2 linked regions of the Thiosocius teredinicola genome follow. The protein of the gene in region 1 interacts with the protein of each later gene in a pairwise test. Links are inferred from orthologs where the notes say so. Each region holds a gene or a part of one and is shown on either strand. Other genes may lie near its edges.

Region 1 (7,821 bases):
TACCATTTGCTCGAACACCGCCAGCGGCTTGCCGTCGCTGAGCCACTCGACGATCTCTACGTTGGGCCACAGGCTACAGACGCGCTGCCAGCCCACCTGGGTCGCGAGATGCGCCCAGGTATTGCGCCACGGCTCGAGCAGTGCCTTGGTGCCGCCGGGCAGTGGCACCGGTTGTTGGAATCCGGCCCGGCTGAAATCCAGGTAATCGGCCTTCAGGAACTCGCCACCCCACAAGGTGCCGTCGGTTCCCATGCCGAGCCCGTCGAGGGCGATGCCCAGCACCGGACCGCCATCGAGCGGCCAGGCGTTGTCTGCCAGCACCGACGCGATGTGCGCATGATGATGTTGTACCTCGATCAGTTCGAGATTCTCACGTTCGGCAAGCGCCTGCCCGTAACGCGTCGAGCGGTAGTCCGGATGCAGGTCTACGGCAATCGCCTGCGGGGAATGCTGGAACAGCGACCGATACAGCGCCAGGCTGCGTTCCCAGGCGTCGCTGGTGCGAGCATCCTCAAGATCGCCAAGGTGCTGAGACAGCGTGGCATTACCGTCCTGCAGCAGACAGAAGGTGTTCTTGAGCTCACCGCCGAGCGCCAGCAGGGGCGGCGCCGCTTCGAATCCCTGTGGCATGGCGATCGGCGCTGGGGCGTAACCGCGCGCGCGGCGCAGAAAGCGCGGCCTGTCGAGGTCGACACGCACTACCGAATCATCGACCCGATTGACGATCTCGCGATCGTGCACCAGCCAGCAATCGGCGATCTCGCGCAGGCGATCGGATGCATCGGTGTTGTCGGTGCACTGGGGTTCGTCTGACAGGTTGCCGCTGGTCATAACCAACGGCATGCCCGGTTTGAACGCCTGCCAGTCGGCCAATAGCAGCTGGTGCAGCGGACTGTAGGGCAGCATGAAACCGAGTTGTGTCTGGTCGGGGGCCAACGCGTGCGGCAGTTCAGGTGCATCTGCGCGGCGTTCGGCGAGCACTATTGGTGCGGCCGTGCTCGATAGCAGGGCTTTTTCGGTATCGTCCAACGCGACGAAACGCGCTGCCTGTTCGACCGAGGCGACCATCAGCGCGAACGGTTTGGCATCGCGGCGCTTGCGTTTGCGTAACTCGTCGACTGCCTCCGCCTGGCTCGCGTCGCACGCCAGATGAAATCCACCGATACCCTTGACTGCGACGATCTGGCCGGCGGCGAGACGCGCGGCAGCCGCGGCTATTGCGTCCTGAAAGGTGGTGCTGTCGGCGATCAGGCGGTGTTTGGCATCTTCCAACCACACCTGCGGACCGCATTCCGGGCAGGCATTTGGTTGTGCATGAAAGCGGCGATCGGCCGGGTCGTCGTACTCGGCCTGGCAGGCAGGGCACTGCGTGAATACCGACATGCTGGTGTTGGCGCGGTCGTAGGGGATGCCCTTGACGATTGATAGGCGCGGCCCGCAATGCGTGCAATTGGTGAATGCATAACGGTAGCGGCGATCGTCGGGGGCGAACAGCTCTTGGCGACAGGCCTCGCAGGTCGCCGCGTCCGCCACGATGCCGGTACGTGCCGCTGTTGCCTCGCTCGCCTGGATGCTAAAGCCGTCTTCTTCCGGCGCCGTATCGTCGATTGCGATGCGTTCGATCGAATCGATCCGCGCCAGCGGCGGACGTTCGCTGTGCAGCGCGTCGCAGAAGGCGTCTAGCGAGCCGTTCGGTCCCCAGGCGTTGACCAACACCCCTTCGCCGTCGTTGATGACGTTGCCGCGCAGGCCAAGCGCGTTCGCCACCCGCCAAACGGTTGGTCGAAACCCGACACCTTGTACCAAACCCCGCACGCGTATCCGCTCGCCACGCATATCAATGGCGAGCCGAGTCTGGGGAAGGGGCGCGGAGCTGGGCGACGGGGCCGGGAGTCACGGGCCATGTCATCGAATTTTGTCGCTCGGGGCACAGCTTATGCATCGATTTCACCGGTGAAGAGTAACTCACCTCAAGCTCATCGTTAATCGGACGACTATCCATCTAGTGTGGCCGTCAATGAACCGAATAGGCAAATTAAATAGCCACATCAAAAAAACGGGCTATGCTTGAGTTGAAGTTTGGTGCGGCGCAGCATTTCCGGCGCTGGTCGCACCATTTTTCGTTAAACCATCAAGCCGGAAACCAGGAGAAGAGAGATGTCAGTAGCAGTAACGACCCAGGGGCTCGGGGCCGGGGTCGCGTCACTTCCGCTCGACGAATACGGTTTTTTGATCGAGCGTAAGTCGTGGAACCGCGCCATCGCGCAGCAATTGGCCGACCGTAACGGTCTGGGCCAGTTGGGCACCACACAGTGGATGATCATTGATTACATTCGCGACAAGTATTTCCGCCTCGGCGCCTTGCCGCCGATGCGCAACATGTGCCGCAAGTTGGGTGTCAACCGTGACGCGGTGAAGAAGGCCTTCGGTAACTGCCGCCAGTTGTGGCAGATCGCCGGTCTGCCGAACCCGGGCGAAGAAGCGCTGACCTACATGGAGTAAGGACAGAGCGCCATTTCTTCGAACCCGAAAACTGATCGAGCATGCAACCGTTACTGAACGACCTGATCGATCAGCAGTTCAACGACGTCGGGCGGATTTGCGCTGTCGACGGCCACGTCGGCTGCCGCCAAATCGCCCGGCTGCGTCCCTGCCTGCCCGCTTTTCGAGATACGCGCGGAGATCTTCACGCGCTCGAATGACGACAGCTTCATGGCCGGCATCATCGCCATGGCGTCGGTCAGCGTCACCTCCAGCGGCAACTCAGCAACCTGATGACGTGCCACCGCCAGTGGCATCGGCGGACCTTTTTCCGCGCGCGCCAGAATGAACACGGTGTCGCCCGGTGCGGCCTTCTCGAGTAAGGCCGGTGCCAATGCGACCGCAACCTTCACCTTGGCGCCACCCACGTCTTCCGTTTGCGCGGCTTGTGGAGCGGCGGCCGGCGCCTGCGCCATGATCGGCGGTAGCGCGGCCGGCGAGGCGGGGACTTCGCCGCCCGCCTCGGCGATGATCTGCCGGAGTTCGGCCTGCATCGACGGCTCATCGGCAAGCAGCGGGTAGGCGCGTTGCCAATAGTCGAGCGCCTTCGCGTTGTCGCCCTCGGAAGCCGCTGCGTTGCCCAGCAGCCAGAGTGCCGTGATGCTCTGCGGGTCGAGTTGCAGGGCCTTTTCCAGCAGCTCCTTGGCGCGCGGCGTTACCTGCCGGCCGTTCTGCATGGTCAGGGCATCGGCCAGCGACAACAGGCCGGCGCTCTCCTCAGGCAGTAGCTCCACGACACGTTCGAACGCCATCACCGCATCCGCGTAGTTCTGCAGGCGCATGTAGGTGCGACCGAGCAGGAACCAGCCTTGCGGATCGTCCGGCTGGGCCTCCATGCGCTCGCGCAGCTTGGTGACCAACTCGTCGATCGGCGGCATGTTCTGCTCGCCGCCATGACCTCCGGCGGTTTGCGCGACCGGCGCCTGGTCGATCAGTTGCGGTGAACCGATCTTGAAATACAGCGGCACGGCAACCAGCGGAATCAGCACCGCTGCGATGGCCAGCGCGGTCGTGCCTCCTGTAGCTTGCTGGTCGGCCGACGGATTGAGCTGCGTGTTCTCCAGGTCTTCGGCCAGCGCCAGTTCGAGGTCGTGCTTGGCTTGGGCGAACTCTTCGTCCGACAGTTCACCCGCGTCTTTCTGTTTGATCAGTTCGGCCAGGTGCTCGCGCGCGATCTCAACGTTGAAGCGCTCCGTGCTGTCGCTGCCAGCCTGGTGTTTGCGCAACAGTGTACGCGCAAGGACAGCCAAGGCCGCCAGGATCATGGCGGCGGAGATAATCCAAAACAGGGTCATGGGGCTCTCTTGTCGTTATCGTCGTCAAGCAATGTCGCGGCGGTCTTGAGTGCGTCGGCGTTTACCGCGACGGCCTGCTGGGCACGGCGCTTCTGGATGGTGCGAATCAACAGCACCAGGCCGATCAGCAGGATCAGAAAGGGGCCGGCCCACAGCAGCAGGGTATTGCGGTTCAGTGGCGGTCGGTACAGCACGAACTCGCCGTAACGATCGACCATGAAATCCGCAATCTCTTTCTCGCTGTGGTCTTGTTTGACCATCTCGTAAGTCTTGCGGCGCAGGTCGACCGCCAACTCGGCGTTGGAGTCGGCGAGGTTTTGGTTCTGACAGACCAGGCAGCGCAGCTCCGCGATCAACTTGTTGTAGCGTGCCTCTTGCTCGGGGCTGTCGAAGTTATGCACCTCGACCCGCGCATGCGCGGCGAACGCCAGTGTCAGACCAAGCAGGCCGGCCAGCAAACGCTTCACGATCCGGCCTCCGACGGGTTGAACAGGGGTTTGAATTCGCTTTCCCAGATATCCGGCCGCATGGCACCGGCATGCTTCGCCCGGACCACACCATTGGCGTCAATCAGGAAGGTCTCGGGTGCGCCGTAGACGCCCCAATCGATGACCGCGTCACTGTGCGGGTCGAAACCGACCTTCAAGAAGGGATTGCCCAGGCGCGCCAGCATGGCCTTGGCCTCTTCGGCATCGTCGCGCCAGTTGATGCCGATGATCGGCACCTGCTCGTTCTTCGCCAGGTGCAGCAGGTAGTTGTGTTCTTTCCAGCATTCCGGGCACCAGGTACCCCAGACGTTGAGCAGCCACACCTTGCCGGCCATGTCGGCCGAGCGGACCTTCCCTTCCGGGGCATACAGGTCGGGCAGCTCGAACGTGGGCGCCGTGCGGCCGATGAACTGGGTGGGCACCTCGCGCGGGTTGTATTCACCCTCGTTCATCTGCTCCAACACGTACCAGAACAGGCCACCGAGACCGAGAAAGATGACCAGCGGGATAACAGCTCGATTCATGCGGTGGCCCCGGCCGCCGCACCGTCCGCTGCACGCGCTCGCTTGGCCAGCGCGCGGTAGCGTCGGTCGGTAGCCGCCAGCCCGCCGCCGATCGCCATGATCAGGCCGCCCAGCCACAGCCAGCGGACGAACGGCTTGTGGTAGATGCGCAGGCTCCAGGCACCCTTGCCGAGATCTTCACCCAGTGCGACGAACAGGTCGCGGGTAAGGCCGGGGTCGATGGCGGCCTCGGTCATCGGCATGGTCTGCACCAGGTAGATACGTTTTTCGGGGTGCATGCGGGCAACCAGTTCACCGTCTTTGCTTGCGGTGAGGTCGCCGCGATAGGCGGTGTAGTTCGGGCCCTTGGTGACCTCGACGCCGTGGAATTCGAATACGTGGCCGCCCATCTCGTAGCTTTCGCCGGGGGTCAGGCGGATATCTTTCTCGGTCGAGTACAGCGATGTCAGCGTGACACCAACGATGAAAACGGCCAGGCCGATATGACCGAGCACCATGCCCCAGAAGCCGCGCGGGATGTGGCGCAGGTTCTTATGTGGACCCAGGCGATCGCGGATGGCTACGATCGTCGATGCGGTCACCCAGATCGCCAAAACCATACCGGCCGCAGCGGCGATACTGAACGACGGCGTGAACACGAAGGGGTAGGCGATGCCGACCGCCAGCGCGACAACCAGCGGGATCCGCAGTTTCGGCCAGAGATGATTGAAGCTGTCGCGCTTCCAGCGCGCCAAGGCACCGACCCCGACAAGCGCCGCCAACGGTGCCGTCAGGGGAATGAATACGCTGTTGAAGTAGGGCGGTCCGACCGAGATCTTGCCGAGCTGCAGGGCGTCGACCAACAGCGGGTACAGCGTGCCGAGCAGAATGCTCGCCGCCGCGACCACCAGCAATACGTTGTTGACCAGTAGGCCGGTCTCGCGTGACAGCAGCTCGAAGCTGACCGAACTCTTGATGTCGTTCGCCCGAATCGCGTACAGCAGCAGCGATGAACCGACGACCGCCACCAGGAACGCCAGGATGAACACGCCGCGTTCCGGGTCGGAGGCGAACGCGTGCACCGAGGTCAGTACGCCCGAGCGCACCAGGAAGGTACCGAGCAGGCTGAGCGAGAAGGCGAAGATCGCGAGCAGCACGGTCCAGGCCTTGAACGCGCCGCGTTTCTCGGTCACCGCCAGTGAGTGCATCAGCGCGGTGCCGACCAGCCACGGCATGAACGAGGCGTTCTCGACCGGATCCCAGAACCACCAGCCGCCCCAGCCCAGCTCGTAGTAGGCCCACCAGCTGCCCAGGGTGATGCCGAGCGTCAGGCACAGCCAGGCCAGATTCGTCCACGGACGTGACCAGCGTGCCCAAGCGGCATCCAGGCGGCCGCCGAGCATCGCGGCGATGGCGAATGCAAACGGAACGGCGAATCCGACATAGCCCATGTACAGCATCGGCGGATGGATGATCAGGCCGAAGTCCTGCAGCAGCGGGTTGAGGTCGCGACCGTCCGGCGGCGGCACGGCCAGTCGATCGAACGGGTTCGACGTCATCAGCATGAACAGCAGAAAACCGACCGCGACCAGGCCGAGCACGCCCAACACGCGCGCGATCATCACCAGCGGAATACTGCGAGAGAATACGGTGACTGCGCCGGTCCACAGCGACAGGGTCAGCGCCCACAACAGCAACGAGCCCTCATGACCGCCCCACACGGCGGAAAACAGGTATTGCGTGGGCAATTGTGTATTCGAGTTCTGCGCGACATAGGCCACGCTGAAATCGTGGGTCAGAAAACTGTAGGTCAGCAGGCCGAAGGCGGCCGCCACGAACAACAGCTGCAGGCGCGCCGCGGGGATCGCGACCATCATCCAGCTGGTGGTGCCGGTTTGGGCGCCGATCAGCGGGAAAACGGCTTGGATGACTGACAGTGCGAGCGCTATGAGCAGCGCGATCTGACCGAGTTCGGGGATCACTGTACCTGGCCTCCGGGGTGGCGCTGATCCATCTTGCCGGCGGCCTCGACGGCGGCGGCGACTTCAGGCGGCATGTAGGTCTCGTCGTGCTTGGCGAGCACTTCCTCGGCGATGAAGACGTTGTCCGGTCCCATCTTGCCCTGTGCGATCACACCCTGACCTTCGGCGAACAGGTCCGGCAGGATGCCGCTGTAGGCGACGGCGACGCGTTTGGCGGTGTCGGTGACGACGAAGTTCACCGTCAGGTCGCCTTCCTCGCGTTGGACGCTGCCTGCTTCGACCAGACCGCCCAATCGAAACACGTGATCCGGCGGCACTTCGCCGGCGGCCACCTGGGTCGGTGAGAAGAAGTACGACATGTTGTCATTCAATGCCGACAGCACGAGCACAGTGGCAACACCCAGGGCGGCGAGCCCGGCGATGACGATAGCGAACCGCTTGTGTCTGGCTTTCATTGATTTACCTCTTTATCCAATCGTGCCATGCGGGCGATGCGCTTTCTGATCTGCCTCGAACGGCCGCGCAGCAGCAACGGTTCGGCGATCATCAACAGCGCGGTGACGCCGAACGAGCCCCACACGTACAGGGCGTGTTTGCCCATGTCCAGGTATTCCATCATCTCAGCGACCCTCGTTGACCAGTTCACGCACCCAGGTCGACGACCGTTCGCGCTCGAGAATAACGGTGCGCACGCGCGCCATGGCGACGGCGATGGAATAGGCCCAGAAGCCCAGTGTCATGATCAGCATTGCGGTCAGCATCGTGTCGTCCATCGTGCTTTCTTCATTCAGCTTGATGGTCGAGCCCTGGTGCAGCGTGTTCCACCATTTCACCGAGAAATAGATGATCGGCACATTGACCACGCCGACCAGCAGCAGAATTCCGCTCGCCCGGTCGGCGCGCCGCGGATCGTCGATCGCCGAACGCAACGCCATGTAACCAAGATACAAAAACAGCAGGATAAGTTCCGACGTGATGCGCGCGTCCCACACCCACCAGGTGCCCCACATGG
Region 2 (7,912 bases), 160 kb from region 1 along the record:
GACCGGCCTTGGCGACCGACTCGAGCGCCGGCAACAGGTCGCGGATGTTGGATATCTTCTTGTCGTGCAGCAGTACGTAGGGCTCTTCGAGCTCGGCGGTCATGTTCTGCTGGTTGTTGACGAAGTACGGCGACAGGTAGCCGCGATCGAACTGCATGCCTTCGACGACGTCCAGTTCGTTTTCGAAGCCCGAACCTTCTTCAACGGTGATAACGCCTTCTTTACCGACTTTCTCCATCGCCTCGGCGATGATGTCGCCGATGTTGGTGTCAGAGTTGGCCGAGATGGTGCCGACCTGCGAGATCGCCTTGGTGTCGGCGCACGGCTTCGACATACCGGCGAGGTAATCGACCGCAGCGATGACCGCCTTGTCCATGCCGCGCTTCAGATCCATTGGGTTCATGCCGGCAGCAACGGCCTTCAGGCCTTCGCGCACCATGGCCTGGGCCAGCACGGTTGCGGTGGTGGTACCGTCGCCGGCGACGTCAGAGGTCTGCGACGAAACTTCTTTGACCATCTGTGCGCCCATGTTCTCGAACTTGTCCGACAGTTCGATCTCTTTGGCAACCGAGACACCGTCTTTGGTGATGGTCGGGGCGCCGAACGACTTCTCGAGCACCACGTTGCGGCCTTTCGGACCGAGGGTGACTTTTACGGCGTTGGCGAGGGTGTTGACACCCTTGAGCATGCGCTGACGGGCGTCGTCGGAAAACTTGACTTCTTTTGCACTCATTTCTCTATACCTGAAATCTGTCTGTTATTCGTAATCGTTGGCAACGCGGGGCTGGGATCAACCCTCGATGACACCCATGATGTCTTCTTCGCGCATGACCAGGACTTCTTCGCCGTTCACCTTGACCTCGGTACCCGAGTACTTGCCGAACAGCACGGTGTCGCCGACCTTGACGTCGAGCGGGCGCACCTGACCGCTTTCGAGGATCTTGCCGTTGCCGGCAGCAATGACTTCACCCTGAACCGGCTTCTCGGTTGCTGAACCGGGCAGCACGATGCCCCCAGGGCTGGTGGTTTCTTCTTCCTTGCGACGGACGACCACACGGTCATGCAGGGGACGAATGTTCATGTCTCGAAATCTCCTTAGCGATTAGAGAAGCAGTTGATATGTAAAGGAATTTCGCGCGGTACTTATTAGCACTCGCTGTCGATGAGTGCCAATAATAGGGGCGAACTTTGCTAAGTCAAGGGCGGGCCGAAAGATTTTTCGGCGTCGCGATTTTTGGCACTCGCACTCGCAAAGTGCTGATAACTAAACATTTTCCGAAAAATGCCGTAGAAATATGCATCAGGTTGTTTTGTCGGAGCGGAAGAATCATGTCCGAACACGATGACGGCCGTGTGATTCAAACGGCACACTTGAGCGAGTATTTTCACCACGCCGTGCAATCGGCAGCCGGGCGGCGCCACCTCAATGCCGATTCGGCGACACTGCACTACCTGGCCTCCCTGCTATGTCAGTACGCACGCAGCGAACAGGTGTTCGATTACGACGACCAGCGCACCCAGCTACGCCCCCTGGCACTGCTGTACGGTGAGGCCCTGGAGGCACCGAGCAATGGCGCGCGCCGCCTGTGGCTGCAACGCCTGGGCGATCTTGCCCTGTTCGTCGGCGGCATGTTCGCAGGGCAACTCAGCCGCCGCTTTCGGGACCTCGACTATTGCGTGGCCATGGGCGGCAACGCCTACAGCTACCTGGAGCAAACCGCCACCCGTCCCGGCGAACAAGCCCAAGCCATCGTGTTCGGCGAATTGGCGGATCAGTTCGGCCGCTTCGTCGATGTCGTCGCCATCGTCACCGGCCGGCCGCCATCAGCACACCTCGACGCCTGACCCGTTACAGGCTCATTCGTCGCGCCGGTACTCGCCCTCGATGATCCGATCGGCCTGGGTCTCGGGCGTGGTCCGTGCGCCGGGTTGTGCCGCGGGGCGCAGCGTGCCGCGCGACTTCAGCCAATGCACGATCAACCAGCGCCGCAGCGGGGTGATCAGCAATAGGAAACCGATCGCATCGGTGACGAAGCCGGGCAGCAGCAACGCCAGGCCGGTGAGCAGCAACAGTACGCCTTCGAGCAACTCGATCGCCGGCACTTCCTTGTTCGCCATCTGTGACTGCGCGCGGAACAGCACCGAGAAACCCTGCATGCGCACCAGCCATCCGCCGAGGGCGGCGGTGAAGATCGACAGCAGAATGGTCGGCAGGGCGCCGATCACACTGCCTACCTCGATCAGCAGGTACAGCTCAACGAGCGGCGCGCCGACGAAGATCAATAAAAAAACGACTGCTGGATTAATCATTTAGCTGGCCTGATCGGTTGCTGCAGTGGACCCGCCCGCCGACGCTTGTCGACTCAACCAGCCCAGAATCTGTATGTGAATTTCAATCCAAAGGATTTGCGATTGTGCCGCCAATCCGGCATAAAGTTGCGCCCGTTGAGACATGGGGGCCGTTTGGCCGGTCTTCAAGGTTGGTCGGTCATCGAATCCGCACCGAGGACAGCATGACAGAACTGCAACTGGTCATCACAACGATGCCGGATCAGGCCTCAGCCGAATCGCTGGCCGAGGTACTGGTCGGGCAGCAAATCGCCGCCTGCGTGAATATCAGCGCGCCGCTTACGTCTATCTATAGATGGGCAGGAAAAATCGAACGCGGCAGTGAGGTCATGCTGACGATCAAATCGAGCAAGGATCGTTACACGGCGCTGGAGCGGGCGATCGCCGACAACCACCCCTATGAACTTCCGGAGATCATCGCAGTCCCCATCACCGGAGGTCTCCCTGATTATCTGGCTTGGATCGAAACATGTACAAAAAACTAATTGCCTGGGTCTTGGCGATCGTCGCGACACTGCCGGTCGCGCACGCCGAGGACGAATTCCTCAAGCCCGACCAGGCGTTCGTGATCTCGGCCGAGGCGACCGACAACATGACGGTCCGCGTCAACTGGCAGATCGCAGAGGGCTATTACCTCTATCAGAGCAAGTTTCGCTTCCTCACCGAGAATGCCGATATCGAATTCGGTGATCCCAAGCTGCCGCCGGCAAAACCGAAGAACGATCCGGTCTTCGGCGAGGTGCAGATCTATCGCAACGATGTGACCATCGAGGTGCCGCTCGGCGCCATTCCGCCGAACACCGAGATGCTGACGCTCAAGGCTCGCTCACAGGGTTGCGCCGATGCCGGCATCTGTTATCCGCCGCACACACAGACGGTGCTCGTCGCACTCGACCAGGGCGTCGATGGCCCGCCGCCGGTCGACCCTGGCGCTGTCGACAACTTCGAACCGGCCGGCAGCGTCCCGCCCGAGATGCAGGAGACGGCCGTACCGGCGATTGCCGAAGCCGATCCGCTGCAAGAACTCGAGGCGCTAGGCGACGACCTCGGGCTGGGTGCGAACGAAGACGACATCCTGCCCGCCGAGAAGGCGTTCCGCGCCGATGCAAGCAGCACCGACGGCAGTCGACTTCGGGTGCAATGGGCAATCGCTGACGGCACCTACCTCTACCAGGACAAGGTCAAGGTGGTTCTGGAGGGCGACGGCGTCGCCCTGGGCGAGTTCGCCCTGCCGACACCCGATATCAAGAAAGACTCGATCAAACCGGACGGCACGATTGGCGATGTCGCCGTCTACCACAACCAGATCGACCTCGACATTCCGCTGGTGCGCACCAACACCGATGCCACCAGCATCAAAGTCACCGCCAGCTACCAGGGCTGTGCCGACCGCGGCATCTGCTACCCGCCGCAGAAGCAGGTCTTCGAGTTCGACCTACCGGCCGGCGAAGGCGCGACGACGGTCGCGGCCGCCGCGCCCGGCGATGCAGGCACGGACCAAACCGGCGAGAGTCAGCCGGCACCGCAGATCCAATCCGAACAGGACCAGATCGCCAGTCTGCTGGAAGGCGGCGACTTCCTGGTGATCGTCGCGACCTTCTTCGGCATCGGCGTGCTGTTGTCGCTGACGCCGTGCGTGTTCCCGATGATCCCGATCCTGTCCGGCATCATCGCCGGTCACGGCAAGAACATAACGACCCGCAAGGCGTTCACCCTGTCGCTGATCTACGTGCTGGCGATGGCGGTGACCTATACCATCGCCGGCATCCTGGTCGGCGTTTTCAGCGTCAATCTGTCGACCACGCTGCAGCAGCCTGCCTGGCTGATTGCATTCGCCCTGATCTTCGTCGCCCTCGCGCTGTCGATGTTCGGCTTCTACGAACTGCAGTTGCCGTCGAGTATCCAGAGCCGACTCACCGAGATCAGTAACCGCCAGAAAGGCGGCAGTTATACCGGCGTCGCGGTCATGGGCCTGTTGTCGGCGCTGATCGTCGGCCCGTGCCTCGCCCCGCCGTTGGCCGGTGCACTGATCTTCATCAGCCAGACCGGCGACGGCGTACTCGGCGGCACGGCCTTGTTCGCCATGGGTATCGGCATGGGCATACCGCTGCTGCTGATCGGCGCCTCGGCCGGCAAGCTGCTGCCACGCGCCGGCGCCTGGATGGATGCGGTCAAGGCGGTGTTCGGCGTGCTGATGCTGGGCGTCGCGCTGACGATGCTCGAACGCCTCGCGCCGACCTATATCTCAGAGATGATCATCCTCTTGGCCTGGGGCCTGCTGCTGATCGGCTCGGGCATCTACATGGGCGCGATCGAGCCGCTGCATGCCGAGGCTGGTGGTTGGCGCAAACTATGGAAAGGTGTGGGCCTGGCCGCGGTAATCTATGGCGCAACCTTCCTGATCGGCGCCGCACTGGGCAGCAAGGACACCGTGCAACCGCTGCGCGGCGTGTTCGCCGGCGGCGCGATAGCCGGTCAGGCCGAGCATGCCACCTTCAAACAGATCAAGAGCAACGCTGATCTCGACCGTGAACTGGCCGCGGCCAAGGCACAAGGCAAACCGGTCATGCTCGATTTCTACGCCGACTGGTGCACCTACTGCAAACAGATGGAACGCGAGACCTTCCCCGACGCGAAGGTACAGCAAGGCATGTCGCAGATGGTGTTGCTGCAGGCCGACGTGACTCGTCAGGATGACGCCGACAAGGCACTACAGGAACGCATCGGCATTCCTGCACCGCCGGCAATGATATTCTGGGGACCCGATGGCAATGAGCGTAGGCACTTGCGTCTGCTCGGATTCAAAGGCCCGCAGGGATTTGCCGAGCACGTGGCACAAGCGATATCACCGTGAAAATCAACAAGCTGTTCGTCCTCACTGTCGTCTGTACGCTGATCGGCGCCGGGGTCGGATTCGCCTGGCGAAGCTACGAGCAACAGAAGACGGCAGACGCCGCAAAACTGATCGAGAAAGAGGTGGTGGTCGTCGACTCGCTGCCCGATGCCAGCTACCCGGACCTGCACAACAGCAAACGCAGCCTGTCCGACTATGCCGGCAAACTCGTCGTCGTGAACTTCTGGGCGACCTGGTGCCTGCCGTGTCGCGAAGAGACGCCACTGTTCGTCGAGTTGCAGCAAGAGTTCGGCGAACAGGTGCAGTTCATCGGCATCGCGATCGACGAGGTCGAACCCACGCGCGAGTTCGCCAACGAATTCGGCGTCAACTACCCGATCCTGATCGGCGGCATCGAGGCCACCGTCCTGTCGCGCAGGCTCGGCAACCGCTCCGGCGGCCTGCCGTTCACCGTGGTCGCCGCGCCCGACGGCACGATTGTGATGCGTCACACCGGCGGCCTGAAGCGCGAAAACCTCGAACCCGTGCTGCTGCAACACCGCGGCCGCGGCTGATCGCGGATAAAGGGCGCACAAAGGAAGCCCAGCCCTAGACAAAACCCTCAACTTGGTCGACAATTGCGGGCAAATTACAGCCTTTTCGGCACAAATCCCTGCAAGAGCAACGCTTTGGTCACACAAACGCGCTTGAGGAATCGACGTTAACATGGCGCACATTCTTGTCCTGAACGGGCCAAACCTGAACCTGCTGGGTTCGCGCGAGCCTGCGGTTTATGGACAAGACACCCTCGCCGACATCGAAGCACGCCTCGTCGAGCTGGCGACTGGCCATCAGCTCAGCTTCTTTCAGAGCAACGCCGAATACGCAATTATCGACAGAATCCACGCTGCGGGCACCGAAGGGGTGAACTTCATCCTGATCAACCCCGCCGCCCTGACCCACACCAGCATCGCCCTGCGCGATGCCCTGCTGGGGGTCGCCATCCCGTTCATCGAAGTGCACCTGTCAAACGTATTCGCCCGCGAATCGTTTCGCCACCAGTCCTATCTGTCCGACGTCGCCGTCGGCGTGATCAGCGGACTGGGCGCACAGGGTTACGAACTTGCACTCGCCGCCGCCCTGAGCCGGCTGGCCGATTGAACGGTTCGAGAAACTCCGCGAATTGAGAAAACATCCTGATGGATATCCGTAAAGTCAAAAAACTGATCGAATTGCTCGAAGAGTCCGACGTCGCCGAAATCGAGATACACGAAGGCGAAGAGTCGGTACGCATCAGCCGCGCCAGCACCATCGCCCCGGCGATGATGGCGGCCACGCCCCAGGTTATGGCGGCAGCACCAGTAGCGGCAGAATCGGCAGCCGCCGCCAAGCCGGAGGCACCGGCCGAGCCACAGGGCCACGTGATCCGTTCGCCGATGGTCGGCACCTTCTACCGCGCACCCTCGCCAGGCGCCAAACCCTTCGTGACCGAAGGCCAGTCGGTCGCGCCGGGCGAAACGCTGTGCATCATCGAAGCGATGAAGATCCTGAATCAGATCGAATCGGACAAGGCCGGCAAAGTCATCGAGGTGCTCGTCGAAAACGGCCAGCCGGTGGAGTACAACGAACCACTCTTCGTGATTGGTTGATCGCATGTTTGAAAAAATCGTTATCGCCAACCGCGGCGAGATCGCGCTGCGCATTCTGCGCGCGTGTCGGGAACTGGGCGTGCGCACCGTCGCCGTTCACTCTGAAGCCGACCGAGATCTGAAACACGTACGCCTCGCCGACGAATCGGTGTGCATCGGTCCGGCCGCATCTGCAGCCAGCTACCTCAACGTGCCGGCCCTGATCAGCGCCGCCGAGGTGTGCGATGCCCAGGCCATTCACCCAGGCTATGGCTTCCTGTCGGAGAACGCCGATTTCGCTGAGCGGGTCGAGCAATCCGGCTTCGTGTTCATCGGCCCCAAACCCGAAACGATCCGCCTGATGGGTGACAAGATCACCGCGATCGAGGCCATGAAGGAAGCCGGCGTACCCACGGTACCCGGATCGGACGGGCCGCTCGACGACAACGACGAACGCACCCTGCACCTGGCGCGCGACATCGGCTATCCGGTGATCGTCAAAGCCGCCGGTGGCGGCGGCGGGCGCGGCATGCGGGTGGTGCATTCAGAGGCCTCGCTGCTCAGCGCGATCTCGCTGACCAAGGCCGAGGCGGGCGCTGCGTTCGGCAACGAAACGGTCTATATGGAGAAGTATCTGGAGAACCCGCGCCACGTGGAATTCCAGGTGTTGGCCGACATGCACGGCAACGCCATTCACCTGGGCGAGCGCGATTGTTCGATGCAGCGCCGTCACCAGAAGGTGGTCGAGGAGGCCCCGGGGCCGGGCATCAGCGATGAGCTGCGCCAGCGCATGGGCGGGCGTTGCGCCGAAGCCTGCCGCCAGATCGGTTACCGCGGCGCGGGCACCTTCGAGTTTCTGTATGAGAACGGTGAGTTCTACTTCATCGAAATGAACACCCGCGTGCAGGTCGAGCACCCGGTCACCGAGATGATCACCGGCGTCGACATCGTCAAGGAACAACTGCTGATCGCCAGCGGCGAGCCGCTGAGCTACACACAGGACGACATCAAGTTCCGCGGTCACGCCGTGGAATGCCGCATCAACGCGGAAGACCCGAAGAACTTCATGCCGAGCCCGGGCGACATCACCCAACTGCATATC

The links.
Region 2: the proteins of B1781_RS02605 (region 1) and dsbD interact in binary tests that used the Escherichia coli proteins (3 or more experiments, as listed by UniProt). The link is inferred for Thiosocius teredinicola from one-to-one orthologs.

The regions. Positions count from the first base shown.
Region 1 is NZ_CP019936.1:547,897-555,717, forward strand. The notes cover bases 3,075-6,073. They hold B1781_RS02605 (DsbE family thiol:disulfide interchange protein), read right to left. Parts: upstream 4,849-6,073; coding sequence 4,300-4,848; downstream 3,075-4,299. Other genes in these bases: ccmI (c-type cytochrome biogenesis protein CcmI), read right to left, coding at 3,075-3,836; B1781_RS02600 (cytochrome c-type biogenesis protein), read right to left, coding at 3,833-4,303; B1781_RS02610 (heme lyase CcmF/NrfE family subunit), read right to left, coding at 4,845-6,073. Outside these bases: carbamoyltransferase HypF, read right to left, coding at 1-1,836; B1781_RS02590 (TusE/DsrC/DsvC family sulfur relay protein), read left to right, coding at 2,158-2,502; more of ccmI, read right to left, coding at 2,553-3,074; more of B1781_RS02610, read right to left, coding at 6,074-6,809; cytochrome c maturation protein CcmE, read right to left, coding at 6,806-7,264; heme exporter protein CcmD, read right to left, coding at 7,261-7,428; B1781_RS02625 (heme ABC transporter permease), read right to left, coding at 7,430-7,821. UniProt on the Escherichia coli protein: Involved in disulfide bond formation. Catalyzes a late, reductive step in the assembly of periplasmic c-type cytochromes, probably the reduction of disulfide bonds of the apocytochrome c to allow covalent linkage with the heme.
Region 2 is NZ_CP019936.1:391,728-399,639, reverse strand. Bases 2,421-5,510 are described here. They hold dsbD (protein-disulfide reductase DsbD), read left to right. Parts: upstream 2,421-2,818; coding sequence 2,819-5,203; downstream 5,204-5,510. Other genes in these bases: B1781_RS01850 (TlpA family protein disulfide reductase), read left to right, coding at 5,200-5,510; cutA (divalent-cation tolerance protein CutA), read left to right, coding at 2,514-2,834. Also shown: groL (chaperonin GroEL), read right to left, coding at 1-733; B1781_RS01875 (co-chaperone GroES), read right to left, coding at 791-1,081; B1781_RS01870 (hypothetical protein), read left to right, coding at 1,330-1,845; B1781_RS01865 (FxsA family protein), read right to left, coding at 1,858-2,310; more of B1781_RS01850, read left to right, coding at 5,511-5,757; aroQ (type II 3-dehydroquinate dehydratase), read left to right, coding at 5,909-6,343; accB (acetyl-CoA carboxylase biotin carboxyl carrier protein), read left to right, coding at 6,382-6,831; accC (acetyl-CoA carboxylase biotin carboxylase subunit), read left to right, coding at 6,836-7,912. UniProt on the Escherichia coli protein: Required to facilitate the formation of correct disulfide bonds in some periplasmic proteins and for the assembly of the periplasmic c-type cytochromes.